One region of the Arthrobacter sp. zg-Y1219 genome, then DNA from elsewhere that is predicted to be linked to it. Evidence: riboswitches for the same ligand, from Rfam matches in the RefSeq annotation. Region 1 holds a riboswitch; the other holds the start of a gene.

Region 1 (5,775 bases):
AACCCGTCAACCTGGTTGCACTGGCCCGGTCCGCCGTCGGCTCCCTGGAGCCGGAGGCGCGGAGGCGGAACCTGACGCTGGAGTTCGATGCGCCGGCCCCGGAAGTGACAGTCCTTGGCGGGCAGTTCGCCCTGCAGCGAGTCTTTACGGCGCTGGGGGCCAACGCTTTGGACTACGGCCGATCAGTCGTGCGGTTTTCGGTTCGGAGCGACAGCGGGGAGGCTGTGATTCGGGTGTCCGACGACGGCCCCGGTTTTCCGCCCGGCTTCAGCCGGCATGCCTTTGAGCGGTTTGCATCGGCGCGGAGCCGGGACCGGCAGGGAGCCGGCGATGATTCCGAAGGCTCAAAGGGCGGGGACGGCTCCTCAGCGCAGCCGCGGCACTATGGGCTCGGGCTGGCACTGGTTGCGGAGATTGCCGCCCGATACGGCGGCAGCGTCCGTGCTTTGCCGGCCGGCGCAGGCGAACGTGCCGGTAACACCGAAGCTTCCGGCGGCGTCGTGGAAGTCCGGCTGCCGCTCGATAACAGCAGGCGCGGGCGGCGGACCAGGTGGGGGAGGCTGCGCGGACTGCGGGAGCGGAACTAAGAATCCTCGAAGAATCTGATTCGAAAATGGAAGCGTCAGCAAACCACTTTCGGAGGTGAAGATTACGATGGTTTTCCGGGACAAGACCACGGTTCTCCGGGACAAGGCCAGAGGGCCACTTGGGTGGATACTCGGCGTCGTCGGCGGTCTGGCGCTGCTGGTCGGCTCCTTTTTTGCCGGCGTGGCCACCGCGGATACCTCAGGGGACCAGGAACAGGCCTCGGTTACCGAGCAGGAAGTCCAGCGGGAGCAGGACACGGACAAACAGGGCGCCGAGGACCAGGACGCCGAGGACCGAAGCGCTGAGGACCAGGACACCCGGTCCGAGAGCCGTCCGCAACTCGACGACGAGGACGCAGACGCAGACGCCAACGCAGAGGCCGACGGCGAAGCCGAAACCGAAGCCGATACCGATGGGGACGGGCGCCCCCATAAGCATCACCACAGAGGCGACGACGGGATTCCGGGCGACGGAGACGAGCCTGGGAACGGTCCTGCCGAAGACGGAGACAAAATCCGAGGCGATGGCGACGGTCCTGCTGACGACGGCGACGGCCCCGCCGGCGACGATGCTTCCGGCAAGGAGCCGAAACCTCAGGACGACGCTGAAACTCAGGACAACACTGAGCAGGACGCCCCGACCACCTAAGGCAGTCCGACACGGGACACCGGAAACGGAACGTCCGGACAGAACGTCCGGACAGAACGTCTGGACAGAACACCCGGACACGCAAAAACACCCGGCCAAAGGGCCGGGTGTTTTTGGTGGAGCTGCCGGAGGACGAGCCGTTCACTTCCCGCCCTCCGGCGGGATTGCTACTGCGAAATTACGCTACGCGGTAGTAGACGGCGCCGGAGCCGACGTTAGCGCTCTGCTCAACGGTCTGGTTGCCGTTCCATCCGCTGTGGATGGCCTGTCCGTTGCCGGTGTAGATGGCAATGTGGGCAAAGCCCATGCCGCCGTCGGCGTAGAAGGCGATGTCGCCGGGCTGCGGGTCAGTGACCGGGGTTCCGTAGGCAGCAAGCTGCGCGGGGGACAGGTCGCCAACCGAGTGGCCGGCTGCCCGGAGGGCAACCTCAACCAGGACGGTGCAGTCCTGCATGGCGCCCATCTGGGACTGAGCGGATGCAAGCATGATCTGGTTGGTGCCGGTTACGGCAGCAGGAGTCACGGCGGACGCCTGGGTGCTGATGCTGCTGAAGTCGGCTGCAGCAGGCTCGGCCGCGGGGGCCGGAGCAGCGGCAACAACAGGAGCGGCAACAGGAGCTGCGGCGGCGCCACCGGCGTAGGTGATGACATCACCGGGGTAGATGATGGAGTCCAGCGCAAGGCCGTTCTGCGCCAGGATGTCGTTCAGGTTGACGCCGTACGTTGCAGCAATCTTGCTGAGCGTATCGCCGGACTGAACAACGTGAGTGGATCCTGCAGATGCCGGGGCCTCAACGGGAGCGGTTACAGCGGCGGGTGCGGCTACAGGGGCCGGTGCGCTGTAGGACTCGGCTGAGTCGTTGGCGATGACGCCGGCCGAGGCCGGAGCGGCCATGCCGAGCAGCAGAGTGGAGCCTGCGGCCATGACGGCAGCGGCGCTGCCGATGGTGCGTGCTTTGCCGTTGGTGGCGTTAGCAACTGCGGCCAGGAGCCCGGCGTTGTTGGCACGGTGGCGTCCACGAGTGTTATTGAAAGACAATGAGTTACCTCTCCCGATACCTGCGAGGTGAGCTGTCGGATGCGGATGGGAGTCACCCGGTCAGCTAAAGAAACCTTCGGCTGACTTAACCCCAAGGATTCAAAGGAACCCGTTTATGGTTCCCCCGCCTCTGCCGAAGTGTTTATATCTGTGGACCTTGACCAGCGGCAGAGCTAGGTAACAAGCCAAGGGAGCCGCTTCAGATAACGGCACGACCACTACGCTACAAGACGATTACGCAAAGGTAACTATTTAGTAACGGAGCTCGCATTTTCGCCTGGGTGCCGCCTCTCGGTAATTGCAGGCCGCAGCTGCCTGGGCCGGAGGGATCAGGCGGGCGAATCGGTCTGGCGTACGACGTCGGCTGTCGCGAAGTCGCCAAAGCCCTGAACCAGTTCGCCGGGAGCGAGCCTCAGTCCGCGAGCGAGTCCCGTTCCCCTAAGGACAGCACCGCGCTTCTCCGCCGGATTTGAGCGGAAGTCTCCGCCGTCGGCGAGAACCACTGAATCAGCTTCGACGGCACCCACGATCTGTGAGCCGGTGCCAAGCACCGACCGGCCGGTCACCACGGGGCCGTTGCCCAGCCGTGCGCCGTCGCCCACTGCCACGGCATGGGTCCGGCCCGCCTTGAGCTGGACTCCGCCGGGCCCCAGCGTGATTTCGGAGCCGAGGAGGAGCATTCCGCCGTGCGCGGCGGTGAGGAAGGTGCCGGGATAGAAAATATTCCGGTGTCCGATAACGCAGGAACTCTGGTCATCCACCTGGATAACCACTCCGGGATACAGCACATTGCCTTCGCCGAGCTGAGCTCTTCGTGAAATCAAGGTCGATGACGGATCAAGTATCTGCTGGGTAGCGCACAGCTGCAGAACTTCCGCGACGGTGAGGAATCCTAAATCCTGGCGAATGCTGTCGGCATCGGTTCGCTGAGGCGCTGGCATAATTCTTCTCTTCTTTCGTGATCTGGCCGGATCGCAATATATCAACTCGCCGGGAGCACTCTTAGCCTACCGTCCTTGCCCGGGTGCTGCCCGGGTGCTGCGGCGGCAGAACGCCCGGCGGCGCGGTAGTCGGCCGCTCGGCGGGCCGGTTCGGTGCCGACGGAAACAAAAGGCGTGAAAAGACACGAAAAATCATCCCCGGTGAAAGCAACCTGGTCCCGGCGAATTCCCTTCTTGGCGACTTCATTAGGTGATGCTCCGGGACGGCAGGCAGGCTAGGACCGCAGATACGCCAGGGCAGCCAGGACCCGACGGTGCCCGTTGTCCAGCGGCGAAAGTCCCAGCTTCGCGAAGATGTTGCCAATATGCTTGCTGACGGCGGTCTCTGAGACTGAAATTGCCTGCGCAATGGCGGCATTGCCGAGCCCCTCGGCCACCAGCCCCAGCACCTCGAATTCCCGCGGGGTCAGCGACCGAATGGGATCCCGGGTGCTGCGTCGGCTGAACAGCTGCGCAATGACCTCCGGGTCCATCACCGTTCCGCCGTCCAGCACCCGCTTTAGGCCGTCCACAAAGTCGCCGACCTTGCCCACACGTTCCTTGAGCAGGTAGCCCACGCCCTGCGCGCCGGAGGCCAGCAACCGCCCGGCGTAGCGGTCCTCCACATAGGCGGAGAGGACGAGCACGGGAAAATTGGGCACCCGGGAGCGGAGTTCCAAGGCCGCACGCAGGCCTTCATTGGTGTACGACGGCGGCATCCGCACGTCCAGCACCGCACCGTCGGCGCTCCCCGGCTCAAAGGCCGCAAGCAGGTCCTCGGCGTTGTCGGCGGAACCGACCACCTCGAATCCTTCGCCTTGCAGCAGCAGTTCCAAGCCCGCCCGCAGCAGGGCGTCGTCTTCGGCTATCAGAAGGCGCATGGCAGTTCCACCCTCACAACAGTGGGCCCTCCGTCGGGGCTGGCCAGGACCAGCTTGCCGCCGAAGGCCGCCGCCCGCCGGGCGATCCCGGCCAGTCCCGTGCCCGAGCGGCCGGCGGCCTCAGCCGACCCTGCCGTCTCAGCCGACCCCGCGGTCTCAGGCGAACCTGCCCGCGCGCCGCCTCGGCCGTCGTCGTTCACTTGGATCACCAGAATGTCCTCCCGCGGTGATGATTCGGTTTGCAGAACCACGTCAATCCGTGACGCGTCGGCGTGCTTTGCCGCGTTGGTCAGGGCTTCAGCCAGGACAAAGTACGCCGCCGCCTCCACCGCGGCGGGAGCCCGCCGCAGGCCGCTGGTGTTCAGGGAACACGGAACCGGTGACCGGCTGGTCAGCGAAGCGGCGGCCCCGCCCAGCCCCAGTTCGTCCAGGACCGGCGGATAAATATCGTGTACTGCCGCCCGCAGGCCGGCCAGGGCTTCGGTGGCGGCATCCTGCGCGCGCCCAAGGAAAGGCATTGCCGCCGCCGGATCCGTTTCGGCAGCCCGCTGGGCCAGCCCGAGCATCATGACGACGCCAACGAGGCGGTTCTGCGCGCCGTCGTGCAGTTCCCGCTCGATGCGCCGCAGTTCCGCCGCGTGGGCGGCGAGGGCATTGGCCCGGGCAGCGGACAGGTCGGAGATGCGCCGGGACAGCTCCGCGAATCGCCGGGGGGACAGAATGCCCAGGGTTGCGTCGCTGATCCGCCGCGCCAACCAGGGCAGCAGCAGCCAGGCGGCGACGGCGTAGCCCAGTCCCAGCAGGATCATCAGGAGGGCGTCTGTCCATCTCGTGACGGCGATTGTCAGTTCCAGCGGCGCTTTCGGCGGAAACAGGGGCCAGAAGGGGGCGGCCACCACGTACAGCACCGCACCAACGGGCAGCGCGAGAGCGAGGGCGGCGGCCGGCACGGCAAACGCGCAGTGGAACAGAAGCCAGGCCACATCACGGCGAGTCTCCGGGGAGCTGAGCAGGGCGGCCAGCTCAGTGAAGGAGTGCCGGCCGGTGAGGCGGCGCCGGTCAAACGGAAGAACCGCGGAAGAGAATCCGGCTGCGCGTGCCTGCGCCCGGGCGGCCAACCGGTTGAGCATTTCCAGGAGGCTCGGAACGGCGTACAGGCCCACGCCCAGGGCGACGAACGGAAGCAACACGATGCCGGCGAGCAGGATGCCCAGCGACGCCAGCCAATACCCGCCCTCGCACACCAGGAACCGCAAATCCCGGGCACGGGTCTCCAGGCTGGCTCTGCTCGGGAAGCTCACCCGTTGAATTATGCCCGACGCCGAAACGGCTGTCGGTATAGCCAGCTATACCCCGGATTGGGGTGCTGGCTGTATCGGACCTCGGGTTCGTCCTCCGTAGCGTCGAAGGCAGCACCTGCACCGCGGATCACAACCTCCGTTGAAGACCTCCACCGCCGATAAGAACCGCCGACCAAGGGATGAACCCATGTTTTCCGATGCCGCAGAATTCTCCGGCCCCGCTGCCCTGCAGCTGCAGGGCGTGTCCAAAAGCTACCGTTCCGGCACCGCGGGCGTGCCGGCCCTGCGGGAGGTGTCGCTGGCCGTTCCGGCCGGAACCTTCACCGCGGTCATGGGGC
Region 2 (5,775 bases), on a different contig from region 1:
CGGTGGAGGTCTCATTCTGGGGCCAGGCGTACACATCCACGCCCGCTTCGGCCACCGGCTCGGGCCGCGTACCGGGCTCTGCCTTAATGATGGAGGAGCCGGCCAGGAAGGGCGCCTTGTTGGTGGCGGCTGCGAATTTGGACCCGAACTCGCCAAAGGACAGGTGCTGGGCCTTGTTTTCCACCAGGCCGAAGGATGCAACGTCCCAGAATGCCGTGGATCCGCCGACACCGAGAACTACTTCATACCCGTTCGGTGCGCCAAACAGGCTGGAGAGTCCTTCACGGATGCTGCCGACGAGGTTCCGCACGGGAGCCTGCCGGTGCGAGGTGCCCAGCAGGTTGGCACCGGCGCGGGACAGGGCCTCAATTTGCTCCGGACGCACCTTCGAGGGGCCGGCACCGAACCGCCCGTCCAGGGGAAGGAGTTCAGCGGGAATCTTGAGTGCGGCGGTTTCGCCCATGGGTATCGCTCCAAGCGGTAGGCAGGGTGCTCTGATGTGCTTTTCCATTCTGCCCCACCGCCCCGGCTCCCAGCCATTCGTTACCGCCGGCAGCGGGAGTGCGGCGACTCGCGGAATTATCTGCACTCTGTACAAATAAGCTAACGTAAGGGGCAATAATGACCACGGGCGGGGGCGTCCGCCGTTGTTCTCCTGAACCTTTCGCACGAGTAATCTTCCGCACGAGTAATAGGAGCGGCCTGCCATGACGGACCTCATCGACACTACCGAGATGTATCTGCGCACCATCCTGGAGCTCGAGGAAGAGAACATTGTCGCTCTCCGGGCGCGGATCGCCGAACGGCTGCGGCATTCCGGCCCGACGGTGTCCCAGACCATCGGCCGCATGGAACGGGACGGGCTCGTGGTGGTCTCGGGAAACCGGCACCTGGAGCTCACCGAGCTGGGACGCCGGCGTGCCACCGAGGTGATGCGCAAGCACCGGCTGGCCGAACGGCTGCTGTCGGACGTGATTGGCCTGGACTGGGCCTACGTCCATGACGAAGCCTGCCGCTGGGAGCATGTCATGAGCGAGCGGGTTGAGCGCCGCCTCTATGAGCTCCTGGGCCGCCCCAGCGAGTCGCCGTACGGCAACCCGATTCCCGGGCTCGAACAGATCGGCGGCGTGCCTGCTGAACTCTTTCACCACGGAGTCACCAACCTCGTGGCGGCCGTGGCTGCCGCCGATCCCGGAACCAAGCTGAAGCTGGTCCGCTTGGCGGAGCCGGTGCAGGTGGAGCCGGAACTGCTGACCCAGCTGGACGAGGCCGGATTGCGCCCCGGCGCCGAGCTGACGGCGGAGGTCGTGGCGGGTTACATCTCCGTGCGCGTTCCCGGCATCGAAGGTGCCCTGGAACTGCCTCCAGAGGTGGCCGCGCACGTCTTTGTGTCCACAGCAGGATAACGGAATGGTCTCTTTTGTCGGGCTTCCCCTATAGTGACTAACTGACGTTGAAATAACACCGTTATCCGGGCCTTACGCCGAACCCTGCCACTGGCCCGGAATTGCATACCGTTCAGGCAGGGGCGGAGGACCCATCAACTGGCAGCCACAGCTGCCTTGGGGTGAAGCCTCCAGCATCAGCACACCGCCGCGTACGCCGCGGCCTGTGGTGAGTGGGGGCCGAGTATTCTCTACTCGAATCCGACAGCTAACTTCGCAGGCATATGAGAGAGGTATACCTTGTCGAAGCATGCTGCCCCGGGCAGGCGCCGCGCGTCCGCTCCGGTTACGGCCCCGCGCCCACGGAACGGCCAACCATCGGGCCGCCGCCGGGCCGAAACAAAACCCAGCTCCTTCGGTGGTGCAGCCCAGAAAGTTGCCATCACCGCCGCGACGTCGGGCCTGATCCTTACCGTCGCCCTCCCCACTACTGCAGCGGTCCCTGAGCCGATCGAAGAGATGCAGACCGCAGCCGTTGAGGAAGCAGTGGTGGTTTCCGCTGACCCCAATGCAACCGTTGAGTTCGAACGCGCCGCGCTGACCAGCAAGTCCGATCCGGATGCGAAGCTGCGCCAGGTCGTCGTGGCTGCGGGCAGCGAAGTTGCCGCGGGCGCTGCCAAGGGGACCCTGGCCACACCGCTGGCCTCGGATCTGGTTCAGACCTCAGGGTTCGGCTACCGGGTCAGCCCCATCACCGGCAGCGCCGGCGAACTGCACCGCGGCCAGGACTTCGCCGCGGCCTGCGGCACCGATGTTACGGCCGCTGCCTCCGGAACGGTGACCTTTGCCGGCTGGCACGGCGGCGGCGGCGGAAACCGCGTCGTCGTGGACCACGGCAACGGCGTGGAGACCACCTACAACCACATGTCCAACCTTGCGGTTGGCGTTGGCGCCACGGTGGAGCGCGGAGACCTGGTGGGTGCCAGCGGCACCACGGGCGCGTCCACCGGCTGCCACCTGCACTTTGAGGTCATGGTTAACGGCGACGTAGTGGACCCGTTGGGCTGGCTGTAACCGCAGGTAAACCATTCCGTGACCGGAACGTGACATTGGTCAAATGTTGTTGTACGCTCTTCCTCGTGCCCGATCGGCCAAAGATCGGGCACTCTCGAACAGATCGCCGAGCTCTGCCACTGTTTGAGATCCGTTCGCAACATCGCATGGCAGAGGCGGGGGAACCACATTCGGGTTTCGCAAGAAACCCTAGGGGTTAAGTTGCACGGGCCTGGCGGTCCAGCAACCGGGTGACTCCCATCCGAATCCGACAGCTCACCTCGTAGGCATTGGGAGAGGCAAACTTGTGTCATCAGTAGCTCATGGCCGTCGTCGCGCGGCCACCACCCAGACGAGCCCAATTTCAGCACTATCCCGGGCCGTTACCTCCAACGCTGGAACCATTGGCCGCCAGGCCGCAGTCGTCGTCGCCGCTTCCGGCCTCGTACTGGCCGCGGGCCTTCCCGCCCAGGCAGCCGCCAACACCGATCGCCAGGCACTGGAAGCCACGCCGCTGAGCGTCGTGACCTCCACCGGAGCCGTTTCGGTTTCCGCGCAGGCGCCGTTTGAACTGGCAACGCTGGAATCCGTTTCCTCGGTTTCCGGAGCCGACTACCGCGCGCAGGTTGCAGCAGAAGAAGCCGCCGCCGCAGCCGCAGTTGTTGCACAGGAGCAGGCAGCAGCGCAGGCAAAGCAGGCTGCCGCCCTTCAGGCCCAGCAGGTCGCCGCGAGCACCAAGGCCTACGCAGCCCCGGCAGTCGCAGCCTCTGCAGCCTCAGCCCCGGCAGCCGCAGCCCCCGCTGCGGCACCTTCCGCCGGCCAGGCCGCCCCCGCAGCAGCGACGCCGGCTCCGGCCCCCGTCGCCTCTAGCGGAGCAGGCGCGGCCCTCGTGGCCTCCGCCTACAGCCAGATCGGCGTTGCGCAGGACTGCACCGCCATGGTTGAGAAGGCGCTTCGTTCCATCGGTAAGTCCGTGGGAGACCTTGCACCGGCACAGTTCTACGCCTACGGCTCGGTTGTCGGCTCTCCCCAGCCCGGTGACCTCGTCATCACTTCCGGCCACGTAGCGATCTACGTCGGCAACGGCCAGGTCATCAGCGGCGGCTTCGACGGCATGAACACCGTGCTGCACCCGCTGTCCTACCTCGGCGGCGCAAGCTTCGTCCGCGTCAGCTAAGCCCAGTTGTCACCTAACGGAGATCGCAGCCGCATGACATCGACAACTGAGCGCGCCCGCCATCGGGCGCCGGTGAAACGTACCGCACCGCTGACCGCGCTGGCCCAGGCAATGACCGCCAACGCGGGAACTGTCGGACGCCAGGCCGCTGTCGTCGTCGCCGCCTCGGGACTTGTCCTGAGCACCGGCGTCGCCGCCAATGCTTCCGGATCAGACCTGGTCCGCGACGTCCAGACCAGCACCCTGGACCTGTCCTCGGCTGCTCCGCTGACAGTTCCGGAAACCGCAACGGTGAACTTTGACCGACCGGCAGTGGCCGGCGTCATCGTGGCCCCCGAGCCTGCGCCGCAGGCCCAGGTTGCCGTTCAGGCCCGGCCGGCGGCAACGCTGGACGCAGCCGCGCCGGGTGAAGCACCCGCAGCCGCGCCGGGTGAAGCACTCGCAGCCCAGCCGGGTGAAGCACTCGCAGCCGTGCCGGCCGCGGGTGCGGCTGCTCCGGCTGTGGCTGCTCCCGCCCGGCAGGAAGCCCCTGCTGCGTCGTCGGGCACCGCAGCGATTATCGCAGCGGCCGCCTACGCACAGCTGGGCGTCTCGCAGGACTGCACCATGCTGGTAACCAATTCGCTGGCTGCAGCAGGCATCAGCTTCCACGACTGGCCCGCCGGCTACCTGTCCCTGGGCAGCACCGTCAGCGCTTCGCAGGCCGTTGCCGGCGACCTGATCTACTACGCCGACGGCGGCATGGGCATGGCTCACATTGCTGTCTACATTGGCAACGGCCAGGCCATCCACGGCGGATACAACGGTGGTTCCACCGTTGTTGCGCCGGCTGAGCTGGGCTCCGGCGGAGTTTACATCCGGGTCGGCTAGGACCGCACCACTGCATTTCCGCCGGTTCTGACCGGTGATCAAGGGCTCTTCCCGCGGGAAGGGCCCTTGACTCTTTTAACCGAGTGCCTTTATTAACTGAGTGCCTTTAACTGAGTGCCGCCGCTTTGACTCCTGGCCGCCGCAGAAAAATGGCCAAGATCCGGATCGGGGCATACTCTTTTCCATAGATCATCCGAAGTACCGTCCTCCGCCGACGGGCTGGCACCGCCGACGGGCATGCGAGAGGAATGTGCATGCGCACTCTCGTCCTGAATGCCGGCTACGAGCCGCTGGCCGTGGTGACCTTCCGCCGGGCACTGGTACTGGTGCTGTCCGGGAAGGCCAGTGTTGTCGCGGAAAGCGGCGATCCCGTGGTGGGCCCCACCGAGATCCTTCCCCGCCCGTCGGTCATCCTGCTGCATCGATACGTGAAGATTCCGTATCGGGAAGGCACGTCAGCCACCCGGCGGGGCGTACTGCGCCGCGACGGACATCAGTGCGCCTACTGCGGCAAGGCCGCTTCGACAGTCGATCACGTCCTGCCCAAGTCCCGCGGAGGGGGCGACAGCTGGGAGAACATGGTCGCGTGCTGCCTGCGCTGCAACAACGCCAAGGGGGACCGGACCCTGAACCAGCTGGGCTGGCAGCTGCGCTTCCTTCCCCAGCCGCCGCGCGGAGCGCGCTGGCAAATCCGTGAACTCGAACGCCCGGCACCGCAGTGGGACGAGTTCCTTGACGCCGGCACCGCCGCGTGATGCCCCTGCCGCGCGGCGGCTCTTCCCGCTGCAACAATTCTCCCCGCTCGAAAGAGCTTTCCAGCTCGGAGGACCTTTCCCGCACCGGTGACCGTCCGCGCTTCAACGCCGTTATCTTGGCCGGCGGGCGCTCCTCGCGGCTGGACGGAACACCAAAGGCACTGCTGCAGGCCTCCGGCCGGACGCTGCTGGCGGCCGCACTGGACGCTGCGGCGGGGGCGTGCGCCTGCGCCGTTGCCGGTCCGCCGTCCTTGTCCGCAGTCGTGGAGGAGTCCGGACATGGTGCCGCGCTGCTGGTCCGGGAAGATCCGCCGTTCTCCGGGCCGGCGGCAGCCCTGGCGGCTGCCTGGACAGCGCTGGCGGAACGGGACAGTCACGCAGGGCACCTGCAACCGGGCTGGACGCTGGTCCTGGCCTGCGACATGCCGTTCATCTCCCGGGCCGTCGCGGCGCTCCTGGCCGCCGCCCGGAGCACCGAAGCGGAGGTTGCGCCGGGACGCGTGGACCGGTATGAATCGCTGCTGGCGCTTGATGA

Evidence for each region. A riboswitch is a leader RNA that binds a small molecule or an ion and turns the genes downstream of it on or off. The one in region 1 is predicted to bind cyclic di-AMP.
Region 2: linked by a shared signal. The riboswitch ahead of QNO00_RS16300 (NlpC/P60 family protein) and the one ahead of QNO00_RS00045 (LysM peptidoglycan-binding domain-containing protein) in region 1 are both predicted to bind cyclic di-AMP.

The regions. Positions count from the first base shown of each region.
Region 1 is NZ_JASKLY010000001.1:8,830-14,604, forward strand. Features, by position in the region: gene QNO00_RS00035 (sensor histidine kinase) at 1-587, shown strand, start outside; gene QNO00_RS00040 (hypothetical protein) at 643-1,236, shown strand; gene QNO00_RS00045 (LysM peptidoglycan-binding domain-containing protein) at 1,415-2,275, opposite strand; cyclic di-AMP (ydaO/yuaA leader) riboswitch at 2,279-2,425, opposite strand; gene QNO00_RS00050 (LbetaH domain-containing protein) at 2,605-3,216, opposite strand; gene QNO00_RS00055 (response regulator) at 3,492-4,136, opposite strand; gene QNO00_RS00060 (sensor histidine kinase) at 4,124-5,437, opposite strand; gene QNO00_RS00065 (ABC transporter ATP-binding protein) at 5,625-5,775, shown strand, end outside.
Region 2 is NZ_JASKLY010000021.1:94,530-100,304, reverse strand. Features, by position in the region: gene serC (phosphoserine transaminase) at 1-463, opposite strand, end outside; gene QNO00_RS16310 (iron-dependent transcriptional repressor DtxR) at 708-1,406, shown strand; cyclic di-AMP (ydaO/yuaA leader) riboswitch at 1,472-1,683, shown strand; gene QNO00_RS16305 (M23 family metallopeptidase) at 1,686-2,459, shown strand; cyclic di-AMP (ydaO/yuaA leader) riboswitch at 2,580-2,742, shown strand; gene QNO00_RS16300 (NlpC/P60 family protein) at 2,746-3,615, shown strand; gene QNO00_RS16295 (NlpC/P60 family protein) at 3,649-4,485, shown strand; gene QNO00_RS16290 (HNH endonuclease) at 4,740-5,240, shown strand; gene mobA (molybdenum cofactor guanylyltransferase) at 5,240-5,775, shown strand, end outside.